DNA from 3 places in the Streptomyces sp. NPDC047869 genome. Region 2 is predicted to be linked to each of the others. Evidence: riboswitches for the same ligand, from Rfam matches in the RefSeq annotation. Region 2 holds a riboswitch; each other region holds the start of a gene.

The links. Region 2 has a riboswitch for cyclic di-AMP ahead of AB0924_RS10425 (transglycosylase family protein). Riboswitches for the same ligand answer to the same signal wherever they lie in the genome.
Positions count from the first base shown of each region.
Region 1: it holds a riboswitch for cyclic di-AMP, as region 2 does, so the genes downstream of both, AB0924_RS18675 (C40 family peptidase) here and AB0924_RS10425 (transglycosylase family protein) in region 2, are expected to answer to the same signal.
Region 3: it holds a riboswitch for cyclic di-AMP, as region 2 does, so the genes downstream of both, AB0924_RS33925 (M23 family metallopeptidase) here and AB0924_RS10425 (transglycosylase family protein) in region 2, are expected to answer to the same signal.

Region 1 is NZ_JBEYRK010000013.1:51,549-55,858, forward strand. Features, by position in the region: gene AB0924_RS18665 (ATP-dependent Clp protease proteolytic subunit) at 22-660, shown strand; gene AB0924_RS18670 (hypothetical protein) at 668-976, shown strand; cyclic di-AMP (ydaO/yuaA leader) riboswitch at 1,318-1,541, shown strand; gene AB0924_RS18675 (C40 family peptidase) at 1,545-2,018, shown strand; gene AB0924_RS18680 (ATP-binding protein) at 2,211-2,669, opposite strand; gene AB0924_RS18685 (helix-turn-helix transcriptional regulator) at 2,881-3,741, shown strand; gene AB0924_RS18690 (DUF397 domain-containing protein) at 3,751-3,975, shown strand; gene AB0924_RS18695 (8-amino-7-oxononanoate synthase) at 4,071-4,310, opposite strand, start outside.
Region 2 is NZ_JBEYRK010000006.1:84,292-88,601, forward strand. Features, by position in the region: gene AB0924_RS10415 (septum formation initiator family protein) at 1-275, opposite strand, end outside; gene eno (phosphopyruvate hydratase) at 398-1,705, opposite strand; gene AB0924_RS10425 (transglycosylase family protein) at 2,046-2,738, opposite strand; cyclic di-AMP (ydaO/yuaA leader) riboswitch at 2,743-2,915, opposite strand; gene AB0924_RS10430 (transglycosylase family protein) at 3,092-4,144, opposite strand; gene AB0924_RS10435 (cytochrome P450) at 4,293-4,310, opposite strand, start outside.
Region 3 is NZ_JBEYRK010000039.1:15,785-20,094, reverse strand. Features, by position in the region: gene AB0924_RS33935 (pitrilysin family protein) at 1-931, shown strand, start outside; gene AB0924_RS33930 (pitrilysin family protein) at 928-2,316, shown strand; cyclic di-AMP (ydaO/yuaA leader) riboswitch at 2,562-2,725, shown strand; gene AB0924_RS33925 (M23 family metallopeptidase) at 2,738-3,493, shown strand; gene AB0924_RS33920 (GntR family transcriptional regulator) at 3,695-4,310, shown strand, end outside.

The DNA.
Region 1 (4,310 bases), on a different contig from region 2:
GTCGCGAGGAGGGGTACGTCCATGGCACGACCGTCCGCCCGCCACGTCCTGCCCGAGTTCACCGAGCGCACGGACACGGGCCGGGACCGCACGCTCGATCCCTACTCGAAGCTGTTCGAGAACCGGGTCGTCTTCCTCGGGTCAGCTCTCGACGACGCCGCGGCGACCGATGTGATCAGCCAGTTCATGCAACTCGAACACACCGCGCCGGACCGGGACATCACGCTGTACCTCAACTGCCCGGGCGGCTCGTTCGGCGCCATGACCGCCGTCTACGACACGATGCGCTACGTCCGCTGCGACGTGGAGACCTACTGCCTGGGCCAGGCCGCCTCCGCCGCCGCGGTCCTGCTCGCGGCCGGCGCCCCGGGCAAGCGCTTCATCCTGCCGGGCGCGCGCGTGGTGCTCGAGCAGCCCGCGCTGCCCGAACCGGCCCAGGGACAGCCGAGCGACCTCCTCATCCAGGCCGGGGAGCTGACCCGGATGCGGGCGCTGATGGAGGAGATGCTGGTCCGGCACACCGGGCGCACGCCGGAGCAGGTCGGCCAGGACCTGGAGCGGGATCTGGTGCTGGACGCGCGGGGCGCGCTGGCGTACGGACTGGTGGACGGTGTCGTCCCGAGCCGCAAGACCGCCCCCGGCGCCGAGCGGGCGGAGTGACCCGCCGATGCTGCCGCCGGAGCTTCCGCCGCTGCCCGCGCTGACCAGGGCCGAGGGCGAGCTGATCGACCGTTACCTGGAGGCGGTCGACCTGCTCGGCCGGATCAACCCGGCGCGGCCGGGAGACACCTACAGCGGGCTGCGCGCGGCGCAGGCCCTGGTGCGCAAGGCGGCCGAGCTGCGCGACGCGCTCGCCCTGATGCACCGGCGGGGCGAGGCGGAGCTGCACGGGGACACGCTGGCACGGGCGCTGCGGGTGCTCGACGGTGAGCGCCGTACCGCGCGCGTCGTGCTCCCGCCCGATTGCGTGGGCTGACCCGGACGCCGGTTCCCGCGCCGGGTGGACCCGATCGTCGACGGTCCGCCCGGCGTGGAGTTGAAACGGCCCGAACGACGTACCCCCGGCCGGAGTATCTCCAGGCTGTTTTTCTGACCCTCCGACTTGCGCGATCGGCGGATCAAGGACGTGCGCGGAGGTGCTTCTTCCCAGGTCCGGGGCTACGTCCGGGAGTTGACGGCAACTCGAACAGAGCAGTGTCCACCCGAACGGGTGAGTGGTGAGTAACGCCACAAATCCCCGGTTCCGTTGGGATTTTCGGACACCTGTGAGTGAAGATCCCTGTCTGACGACAAGCCCCCGCCACCGCGGCGGGGCGATCCGTGCGGACGCCGAGTCCTGCCGCCGCCCGGATGACCGGTCGACAGGAGTGGATCGGCAGGAGTGGAGGACCCAGGCAAGACGGGTCGCCGGGACGGACGTTCGTCGCAGACGGACGGTCGTGCCGAGCAGCCCTTGGGGTGAAGCCGCGGCAACGCGGCCGGGCCACTTCGCCAGCCCGAATCCGACAGGTCATCCTTCACAGGCGGCTGACGAAGGGTTGCGCATGACTGCGCTGAATCGTGTCCCGTCGATGATGGCCCGGGCCGGTACGGCCTCGGCTCTTACGCTTGCAGCGGTGGGCGGCTCCATCGCCGTGCCCGGCCTGGCCGGCGAGGCCTCGGCCGCCACGCTGGCGACGAAGGCTCTGCACATCGCCGCCTCCAAGAAGGGCTCCCCTTACCAGTACGGGGCAACCGGTCCGCGCCGATTCGACTGCTCGGGTCTGACGCTCTACTCGTTCAAGAAGGCGGGCAAGAAGCTGCCGCGTACGGCAGCCCAGCAGTACAACCGGACCCGGCATATTTCCGCCGGCCACCGCAGGGCCGGTGACCTGGTCTTCTTCCACTCTGGATCCAGCGTTTACCACGTCGGCATCTACGCCGGGAAGGGCAAGATCTGGCACGCCCCGAAGACCGGGGCCGTGGTGCGGCTCGAGAAGATCTGGACACGGAGCGTCTGGTACGGCCGGGTCAGCTGACCCCGCCCCGCCCCTGGAGCGGCTCCAGCAGCAGGGCCGCTCCCCCTGACCGTCGGCGCCGTCCCGGTGCCCGCCTGAAGCACGCGGGCGGCCCCGGGGCGGCGCGGCCGCGTCCGGCTCCGTGGCGAGCCGCCGGGGCGGCCGCAGGGCCGCGCGCCGGGCCGTGGTCCCCCGGCTTCCGCAGTTCCTCTTCTAGGGTTCCTGCTGCCCGGCCGCCGTGAGCTGCTCCCCCTGGGGGGTCCACGGCAGTTCGATCGACACCGTCTTGCCGCCCTCGCGGGTGGGGCGGACGCGGAGTCTGCCGCCGCACTCGGCGGTGAGCCAGCGGATGATGACCATGCCGCGCCCGTTGTCCTGCTGGACGGCGGCGGGCAGTCTCTTCGGAAAGCGCGGATGGCTGTCCGTGACGCCGATGCGCAGGTGTTCGTCACGGTCCAGCGCGATGTCGACCGTGAAGGTGGGTGACTGACCGAAGGTGTGCTGCACGGCGTTGGTGGCGAGTTCGGAGACGATGAGTCGCACGGTGTCGGCCACGTCGGTGTCCGACGGCAGGCCCCACTCCGCGAGGGTGCCCACCACGTAGGAACGGGCCGCGGAGACCGAGGCGGGATCGCTCGGCAGAGTGACGGATGCTTCCAGGTGGTCTGCCATGGCGACGTCGTCCCTTTCCCACGGGACCGCAGTCCGACGAGGAGCGGATGGTTCGAGTACGGTCCCGGACTGGTGCTTCTTCGCCAGACTGCCATCACCGGGCCGGTCAGGGGAGCGATCCACCAAGATATGCATATATCTGTCGCCCGAAGCGGTGAACTCTGCGACGCGAGACCGTATCCGGGCGGCCCGGAAGGAGTAAGGAGTTCCCATGCAGAACGGTCCCGCGGTGCGGCGCCGCAAGCTGGGCGCCGAACTGCGTGCGCTGCGCACCGGGGCCGGGCTCACCAGTGGCGAGGCGGCCCTTCTGGTGGGCTGGCACCAGTCGAAGGTGAGCCGCATCGAGACCGGCGCCAGTGGGGTGAGGCCGGCGGACGTGCGGTTACTCCTCGACGCCTACGACGTCCGGGACCGGCAACTGCGCGACATGCTCCTGATGTTGACGGGCTCGGGGGACGCGGGCGGCCGCAACCGCTGGTGGCACGCGTACCGGGGCGTCCTGCCGCCCACCTACCGCGACTTCATCAGTCTGGAGTCGCAGGCGAGCGGGATGCGCACCCTGGAGACCACGGTGGTTCCCGGCCTTCTGCAGACGCCGGAATACGCTCGCGCGGTGACCCGGGCAGCGGTGGAGGGAGTGGACGAGGAGCGGCTGGACGCCCTGGTGGAGGTGCGGCTGGCGAGGCAGGACGTGCTCCGGTCCGAGCCGCCGCTGGAGCTGACCGCGGTACTGGACGAGGCGGTGCTCAGGCGGGAGGTCGGCGGCCCCGAGGTGATGGCGCGGCAACTGGAACGGCTGATGGAGGCCGCCCGGCTGCCCCAAGTGCGGCTCCAGGTACTGCCGTTCGCGGCGGGGGCGCATGTCGGCCTCACCGGGCCTTTCGTTATCTTCTCATTTCCGCGCACTTCTGATCTGGACGTGGTTGTTCTCGACCAGTTGACGAGTAGCCTCTACCTGGAACGGAAAGAAGACCTCATGGCCTACGCCGAGGCCTTCGACACCCTTCAGTTCCACGCCCTTTCACCCGAGGAATCGTTGGACTACATCGCCGGGATAGGTGACGGCGCGTAAGGAGGCACCATGACAGCACTGCCTCGGAACGTCCCAGCCAGTACCGATCTGCACGACGTGCGGTGGCTGCGCAGCAGCTACAGCACCGGAGCGAACAACTGCGTGGAGACGGCCCGGCCGCACTCCGGCCCGTGGGCCGGACTGCTCGCCGTGCGCGACTCCAAGGCTCCGGCCGGACCCGCGCTGCTCTTCTCCCCCGGGAGCTGGGCGGGCTTCGTGGCAACGCTCCGGTGACCGGGTCGAACCCGACCTGACCACCGGCCGGCGGGCCGACCCCTACTGATCAGATCCGATCACTTTCGCCAGACGTGCGGCCGTGTCACGCCGACTCATGGTCGCGCCTCGCGAATCACACGTACAGCGCGTTCGATCTCGGCCCCGGAGAGGTCCGCACGGGCGGTCAGCCGCAGCCGCGAGATGCCGTCGGGCACGGAAGGAGGACGGAAGCAGCCCACGGCCAGGCCTGCCGTACGGCAGTCGGCCGCCCAGCGCACGGCCTGCTCCGGGGACGGAGCCCGCACGGAGACCACCGCGGCGTCCGGTCGTACCGCCTCCAGACCCGCGGCGGT
Region 2 (4,310 bases):
AGGTCACGCAGCTGCTCGACGCGCTGCCGGGCCTGCCCCCGCTCCCGCTGGAGGTCGGAGATCTCGGCGCGCTGGGAGACGTACTGCCGCATCGGGTAGGCGAGGGCGACGATCAGCGAGCACAGCACCAGTGCCAGCAGGGCCGCGCGGCCGGTGAGCCGGGAGCGGCGGGCCTGCCGTTTGGTCTGGGAGCGGTAGACCCTGGCCGCGGTCTGCTCGCCGAGCGCGCGCAGCCTGGTGGCGGTGGAGAAACGGTCCCGGTCCTTGACGGCCATCTGGCTCTCCGCCTCCCCTTCCACGTGCGTACGTCCCCGCACACGGTACGGGACCGGGTACGGGGACGTACGTACGACTGGCTGATATCCGGGTCGTCCCGTTCGGATCGGCCCGGCGGAGGTCAGCCCTTGGAGACCTCGGTGTGGCCGCGGAAGCGCGGGAAGGCGCTGCGGCCGGCGTACACCGCGGCGTCGTCGAGGATCTCCTCGATGCGCAGCAGCTGGTTGTACTTGGCGACGCGCTCGGAGCGGGCCGGGGCGCCGGTCTTGATCTGGCCGCAGTTGGTGGCGACGGCCAGGTCGGCGATGGTGACGTCCTCGGTCTCACCGGAGCGGTGGGACATCATGCACTTGAAGCCGTTGCGCTGGGCCAGCTCGACGGCGTCCAGGGTCTCGGTGAGCGAGCCGATCTGGTTCACCTTGACCAGCAGGGCGTTGGCGGCACCCTCGTCGATGCCGCGGGCGAGGCGCTCGGGGTTGGTGACGAACAGGTCGTCGCCGACGAGCTGGACCTTGTCGCCGAGCTTGTCGGTGATGATCTTCCAGCCGGCCCAGTCGTCCTCGAACAGCGGGTCCTCGATGGAGACGAGCGGGTAGGCCGCGACGAGCTCCTCGTAGTACTCCGTCATCTCGGCGGCGGAGCGGTCCTTGCCCTCGAAGAGGTACTTGCCGTCCTTGTAGAACTCGGAGGCGGCGACGTCGAGCGCGAGGGCGATCTGCTCGCCGGGCGCGTAGCCGGCTTCCTTGATGGCCTCGAGGATGAGGTCGAGGGCCTCGCGGTTGGAGCCGAGGTTCGGGGCGAACCCGCCCTCGTCGCCGAGGCCGGTGGACAGGCCCTTGCTCTTCAGGACCTTCTTCAGCGTGTGGTAGACCTCGGTGCCCCAGCGCAGGGCCTCGGAGAAGGACTCCGCGCCGATCGGAGCGATCATGAACTCCTGGATGTCCACGTTGGAGTCGGCGTGCGAGCCGCCGTTCAGGATGTTCATCATCGGCACCGGCAGCAGGTGCGCGTTCGGGCCGCCCAGGTAGCGGAACAGCGGCAGGTCGCTGGCCTCGGAGGCGGCGTGCGCGACGGCGAGGGAGACGCCGAGGATGGCGTTGGCGCCGAGCGAGCCCTTGTTGTCGGTGGCGTCCAGGTCGAACATGGCCTGGTCGATCAGGCGCTGCTCGGTGGCGTCGTAGCCGACCAGCTCCGGGCCGATCTGCTCGATGACGGCGAGGACGGCCTTCTCGACGCCCTTGCCCTGGTAGCGGTTGGGGTCGCCGTCACGGAGCTCGATGGCCTCGAAGGCACCGGTGGAGGCACCGGACGGCACGGCGGCACGACCCGTGCTGCCGTCGTCGAGGCCGACCTCGACCTCGACCGTGGGGTTGCCTCGGGAGTCCAGGATTTCCCGGGCTACGACGACGTCGATGGACGGCACGAGCATCTCCTTCATGGATGTGACGCTGGAAGTGCGGGGCGGGGTGCCTTTCGGCTCTGCCTTGCGACTAGAGCCTAACCGTCCAAGGGGCGTCGGCCACCGACCGACCGTCCCGTGGACAGAGAGACGGTACCCATTGTTCCTGTCCGGAACAAAGCGGTTCGGTGAGGTTCCGCGAACCAATGGGGGAAGGGGGCGGGAAAAAACACAGCCCCGCCCCGGTGCGTACGGGGGAACACGCACCGGGGCGGGGAGCCCGTGGGGGACGGGAGGAATGGCCCTCACGAGGCCTTCAGCTTGGGGGACGGCCTTGTGAGGGCACTGTGGTTCCGGTCGGAGCCAGGCGTCACTTCAGGTGCAGCTGCTGGCCCGGGTAGATGAGGTCGGCGTCCTGGACGATGTCCTTGTTCAGCTTGAAGAGCTTCTGCCAGCCGCCGTCGACCTTGTGCTTCTCGGCGATGGTGCCGAGGGTGTCGCCCTTGACCACCTTGTACTCGCCGTCGCCCTTCTTGACCTTCTTACCGGTCGGGGTGGTGACGGTCTTCTTCGCGCTCGCGGCCGGACGCTCGCTGGAACGGGAGGCGGCCTGCTGGTCGCCGGCGCGGGTGGCGGTGCTGCCCGAGGAGGTGCTCTTGGAGGAGCCGCTCGGGGCGGAGCCGCTGTAGGGGGTGCTCGACAGGCCCTTGCCGCACACCGGCCAGGCGCCCTTGCCCTGGGCGGCGAGGACCTTCTCGGCGACGGCTATCTGCTGGGCCTTGGAGGCCTGGTTGGCCTGGCCGGCGTACTGCGTGCCGCCGTAGGCGGCCCAGGTGGAGGCGGAGAACTGCAGACCGCCGTAGTAGCCGTTGCCGGTGTTGATGGACCAGTTGCCACCGGACTCGCACTGGGCGACCGCGTCCCACTCGGAGGTGGTGGCGGCGGAGGCGTTGCCGGCCGCCATCAGCGGGGCGGCGACGGCGGCGCCGGTAACACCGGCGAGCGCGATGGCACGGGTGGCCTTGGACGGACGACGGTGCTTGCCCTTGCTGGAGAACAGCATGGATGGATCCCCTCACCGACGCCTGCGAGGTGAGCTGTCGGGTTCGGGCCGGTTGAGTTGCCCGGCCGCGGGCCCGCTTTCACGGGCCGCGGCTCCACCCCTAGCCGGTTCCAGCGCGACCGCTGGTTCCGGCACTTACCTTGGGTCCCCCGCTCCTGCCTACGGCGCTTTACGCGACGACTGTTCCCGGGCGGCCGCTGGCAGGATTCGGCGTTGCGACAGCCGGGGCTCGTGGTGACGAGCGGTCACGACCGTAGACACGCGATCGAGGGAATTTCAAAGACGATCAGGGCTTCTGAGACTCATCCCACACTTTCACCGAAGCGGACATCAATGCCCAATCCGGTCGTCAACTACCGCTGCTTTTGGCCCGTTTCGCTACCGACTTCCAGGGTCTGACCGGCGGAGATGTGGTTCGGGTCGGTACCGATGGCCTTCTTGTTCCGGGCGTACAGCTCGTGCCATCCGCCGTCCACGTCAAGGGAGTCGGCGATGGAGGCGAGGGTGTCGCCCTCATGCACGGTGTAGGTGTCCGTCCCGCGGGAGGCGTGCTTCCCCGACGAGGAGGCGCTCTGACCGTTTGTCACGCTTTCGTCCGCACTGCCGCCGCGGTGACGTCCGCCACTGCTGAGTGCTCCGGTGTCGACGAGGCTCCAAGAACCGCCGGTCTGCAATGAATTGTCCGAGTCTTCCACGACCGGGTCCGGGGTCGCGGACTCGCTCCCCTGTGACTCCTCGGCGCGCGGCGAGGTGGATTCGTCGGACTCGGGAGTGCCCGTGCCCGTGTCCGACCCCTTGGAGCCGGCACTCTTGCCCGCGCCCGGGGACGACTTGCCGGCCGAGCCCGAGGAAGAGTCGGAGCCGGAGTCGGAGGAGTCGGGCGAGGAGGTGGAATCCGGCAGACCGGACGAGTCGGGATCACCGGCGGAATCGGACGAGTCCGTGGAGCCGGAGGAGTCGCCGGACCCGCCATGGTCCGAGCCGGACTTCCCGGAGCCTCCGACGCCCGTGTCGACGTCCAGGGACCCGGAGTCGGAGGTCAGGCCGGAGAGCAGGGCACAGGTGGTCCAGGGCGTGGTGCCCTTGTCGGCGAGGATCTTCTCGGCGACGGCGATCTGCTGGGAACGGCTCGCCAGGTCGGCGGTGGCGGCGTACTTGGTGCCGCCGTAGGCGTTCCAGTCGTCCTGGGAGATCTGCAGTCCGCCGTAGTACCCGTTGCCCGTGTCGGCGCTCCACGAGCCGCCGCTCTCGCACTCGGCGACCTTGTCCCAGGTCGTGCCGTCGGCCGCGTTGGCGCTAGCGGCACCTAGGAGCGGGATGGCGATGGCGGAGCCGGTCACTCCGGCCGCGACGAGAAGAGCCGGAGCCTGACGGGGGCGACGGTGACGACCGTTCCCGGAGAGCATGCGGAAGCCTTTCGTGCGACAGCGGGAGCGACGCGGCACCCAATGCTCGGGCCGCGTTGATGGGTGAACGTATAGGCACACGATCACTTGTCACAAGTTCATGCCGCACAGATCACATGAAGATCACAAAGTTGAACGCCCGTCATGTTTACGGTTGTACGGGCTG
Region 3 (4,310 bases), on a different contig from region 2:
CACCGCCTTCGAGAAGCTGACCGCCCTGGTCTACCCGGAGGGCCACCCCTACCACCACACGCCGATCGGCTCGATGGCCGACCTGGACGCGGCCACCCTGGAGGACGCGCGCCAGTTCTTCCGGACGTACTACGCGCCCAACAACGCGGTGCTGTCCGTGGTCGGCGACATCGACCCCAAGCAGACCCTCGCCTGGATCGAGAAGTACTTCGGCTCGATCCCCGGCCACGACGGCAAGCCCGCGCCCCGCGACGGCTCGCTGCCGGAGGTCATCGGCGGCCAGCTGCGCGAGGTCGTCGAGGAGGAGGTCCCGGCACGCGCCCTGATGGCCGCCTACCGGCTCCCGCACGACGGCACGCGCGACGCGGACGCGGCGGACCTGGCCCTGACCGTGCTCGGCGGCGGCGAGTCCTCCCGTCTGTACAACCGGCTGGTGCGCCGCGACCGTACGGCCGTCGCGGCCGGCTTCGGTCTGCTGCGGCTGGCCGGCGCGCCCTCGCTCGGCTGGCTGGACGTGAAGACCTCCGGTGACGTCGAGGTCCCGGTGATCGAGGCCGCGATCGACGAGGAGCTGGCCCGGTTCGCCGAGGAGGGCCCCACGCCCGAGGAGATGGAGCGCGCCCAGGCCCAGTTGGAGCGCGAGTGGCTGGACCGGCTCGGCACCGTCGCCGGCCGCGCCGACGAACTGTGCCGGTTCACCGTCCTGTTCGGCGACCCGCAGCTCGCCCTGACGGCCGTCGAGCGCGTACTGCAGGTGACCCCCGAGCAGGTCCAGGAGGTGGCCAAGGCCCGCCTGCGCCCGGACAACCGCGCGGTCCTCGTGTACGAGCCCAAGTCCCCGGAGACCGTCGAGGACGCCGACGTCCCCGAGGACCCGGAGGCCGAAGCGACCGTTGAGGCCCGACACGACAACGAGGAGACGGCCAAGTGAGCGAGCTCGCCCCGATGGACTTCCACCCCCAGCCGCAGCCGGGCGAGGCCAAACCCTGGGCGTTCCCGGCCCCCGAGCGCGACACGCTGGACAACGGCCTGACCGTGCTGCGCTGCCACCGCCCCGGCCAGCAGGTCGTCGCCGTGGAGGTGCTGCTCGACGCGCCCCTGGACGCCGAGCCGTCCGGCCTGGACGGCCTCGCCACGATCATGGCGCGGGCCTTCTCCGAGGGCACCGACAAGCACTCGGCCGAGGACTACGCCGCCGAGCTGGAGCGGGCCGGCGCCACGCTCGACGCGCACGCCGACCACCCCGGCGTCCGGCTCAGCCTCGAGGTGCCCGCCTCCCGCCTGGCCAAGGGCCTCGGCCTGCTCGCGGACGCCCTGCGCGCTCCCGCCTTCGCGGAGAGCGAGGTCGAGCGGCTGGTGCGCAACCGGTTGGACGAGATCCCGCACGAGCTGGCCAACCCCTCCCGCCGTGCCGCCAAGGAGCTCTCCAAGGAGCTGTTCCCGGCCACCGCGCGCATGTCGCGTCCGCGCCAGGGCACCGAGGAGACGGTCGAGAAGATCGACGCGGCCGCGGTACGTGCCTTCTACGACCGGCATGTGCGTCCCGCGACCGCGACCGCGGTCGTGGTCGGCGACCTCACCGGCACCGACCTGGACGCCCTGCTCGCCGACACCCTGGGCGCCTGGACCGGCACCCCCGCCGAGCCGCGCCCGGTGCCGCCGGTGACCGCCGACGACACCGGCCGGGTCGTCATCGTCGACCGGCCCGGCGCCGTCCAGACGCAGCTCCTCATCGGCCGGATCGGCCCCGACCGGCACGACCGGGTGTGGCCCGCCCAGGTGCTCGGCACCTACTGCCTCGGCGGCACGCTCACCTCCCGCCTGGACCGCGTCCTGCGCGAGGAGAAGGGCTACACCTACGGCGTGCGCGCCTTCGGGCAGGTCCTGCGGTCCGCCCCGGACGGCACCGGCGCCGCGATGCTCGCCATCAGCGGTTCCGTGGACACCCCGAACACCGGCCCGGCGCTCGACGACCTGTGGAAGGTGCTGCGCACCCTCGCGGCCGAGGGCCTGACCGACGCCGAGCGGGACGTCGCCGTGCAGAACCTGGTCGGGGTGGCGCCACTGAAGTACGAGACCGCGGCGGCCGTCGCGAGCACGCTGGCCGACCAGGTCGAGCAGCACCTGCCCGACGACTTCCAGGCGACGCTGTATCAGCAGCTCGCGGCCACCGGCACCGTGGAGGCCACCGCGGCGGTCGTCAGCGCCTTCCCGGTGGACGGCCTGGTGACGGTCCTCGTCGGTGACGCGGCGCAGATCAAGGAGCCCGTGGAGGCGCTCGGCATCGGCGAAGTCACCGTCGTCGCCGCCGAGTAGCGGCCGGACGGCGTCACACGCGCGTGGGGACCTCGCGGCCGACGGGCCGTCAGGTCCCCTTCGTGTGTGCGGTCCTTCCCGAAACGGGTGAGCCGTCCTTGTTCAGATGTCCGAATTGGGGCAGAGGTTGCCTGTCTGCCCTGTGGGATGCGCTACAAAATCACGGATTCGTTTGGGCGCCGGAGACCGGCCCGCTTAGCGTCTTCCGGGCTGTCCGTCAGGCAGTGCGCCGCGCCCGCGGCACCGGACAGCCATCGCCGAGTCCCCGTACGGCGCGAGCCAGGGGAGCCGGGGACCCATCGCAGTCCCTGGGGTGAATCGGACGCCCGCGCGTGAGCGAGGGGGTCCGTAGGAGACCTTCCTGCTCCGAACCCGTCAGCTAACCCGGTAGGCGAGAGGGAAGGAAAGGACCAGCCACTTCATGGCGTTCATGTGCGCCTCCGGGAAGCACCGCAAGCCCGGCCGCGTCAAGCGCACCACCGCTCAGGCGGCGGGTGTCGCAGCCCTCACCACCACCGGTGTCATCGGCACCCTCGCGGCGTCCCCGGCGCTCGCCGCGGAGAAGCCCGTCGAGCAGACCGGCCTCACGCCGGTGATCAGTGTGAGCGACGACGTCGCCGAGCAGATCGCCGAGCAGGCCGCCGCTCAGACCCAGGCCGCCGAGCGGCAGGCGGCCGAGGAGGCCGCCGCCAAGGCGGCCGCCGCCGAGGCGAAGAAGGAACGCGAGGCCGCGGCGCGCGCCGCCCGTGAGGCCGAGCGCAAGCGCCTGAACGCCTTCGTCGCCCCGATCGTGCACTCGTACGTCTCCACGGCCTACCAGGCCAGCAGCTCCCTGTGGTCCTCCGGCTCGCACACGGGCATCGACTTCCACGCCGCCAGCGGCACCTCGGTGCACGCGGTCGGCGCCGGCACCGTCGTCTCCACCGGCTGGGGCGGGGCGTACGGCAACGAGATCGTGATCCGGATGGCCGACGGCATGTACACCCAGTACGGCCACCTGTCGTCCATCGGCGTCACGGTGGGCCAGAAGGTGATTCCGGGCCAGCAGATCGGCCTGTCCGGCGCGACCGGCAACGTCACCGGCCCGCACCTCCACTTCGAGGCCCGTACCTCCCCCGACTACGGCTCGGACGTCGACCCCATCGCCTACCTCCGCAAGCACGGCGTGCACGTCTGACCCCGTCCCGCGCGGACATCCGAAAGCCCCGGCTCACCGAGCCGGGGCTTTCGCGGTTTTCGGTGATGCGCGACGGCACGGTCGGCCAAAAAATATGCATGGATTCCGACCCGCCGTCGGAAATTCCCCTCCCTTGGAATAGAGTCACGGATCAACACGTCCATCGTCGGCGTTTCATGGGGATCAAGGCGGAGGTCGGTCATGCGTATTCCGGCGCACTCGGTGTGCACGGCGATCCGGGACGACATCGTCGCGGGTGTCCATGAGCGAGGCGGCCGGCTCACCGAGGAAGTCCTGGCCCGCCGCTACGGCGTCTCGCGCGTCCCCGTCCGTGAGGCGCTGCGCACCCTGGAGGCGGAGGGCTTCGTGGTGACCCGGCGGCACGCCGGCGCGTGCGTGGCCGAGCCGACCGAGCAGGAGGCCGCCGACCTGCTGGAGATGCGCATGCTCCTGGAGCCGCTCGGCGCTGCCCGGGCCGCGCAGCGGCGTACCGAGGCCCATCTGAAGGTGCTGCGCGGCCTGGTCAGGCTGGGGCAGGAGCGGGCCAGGAGGGGCAACAGCGAGGATCTGCGCGCGCTGGGGGGCTGGTTCCACGAGACGCTCTCCCAGGCGTCCGGCAGCCCCTCGCTGACGTCGATGCTGACCCAGCTCCGGCACAAGATCGCCTGGATGTACGCGGTGGTGGCCCCGCCGAGCCCGGTGGACTCCTGGGCCGAGCACGGCGCGATCGTGGACGCGGTGGCGCGTGGCGACGGCGAACGCGCGCGTGCCGTCACGGCGCTGCACACCGAGCGCGCGACGGCCGCGCACCGGTTGC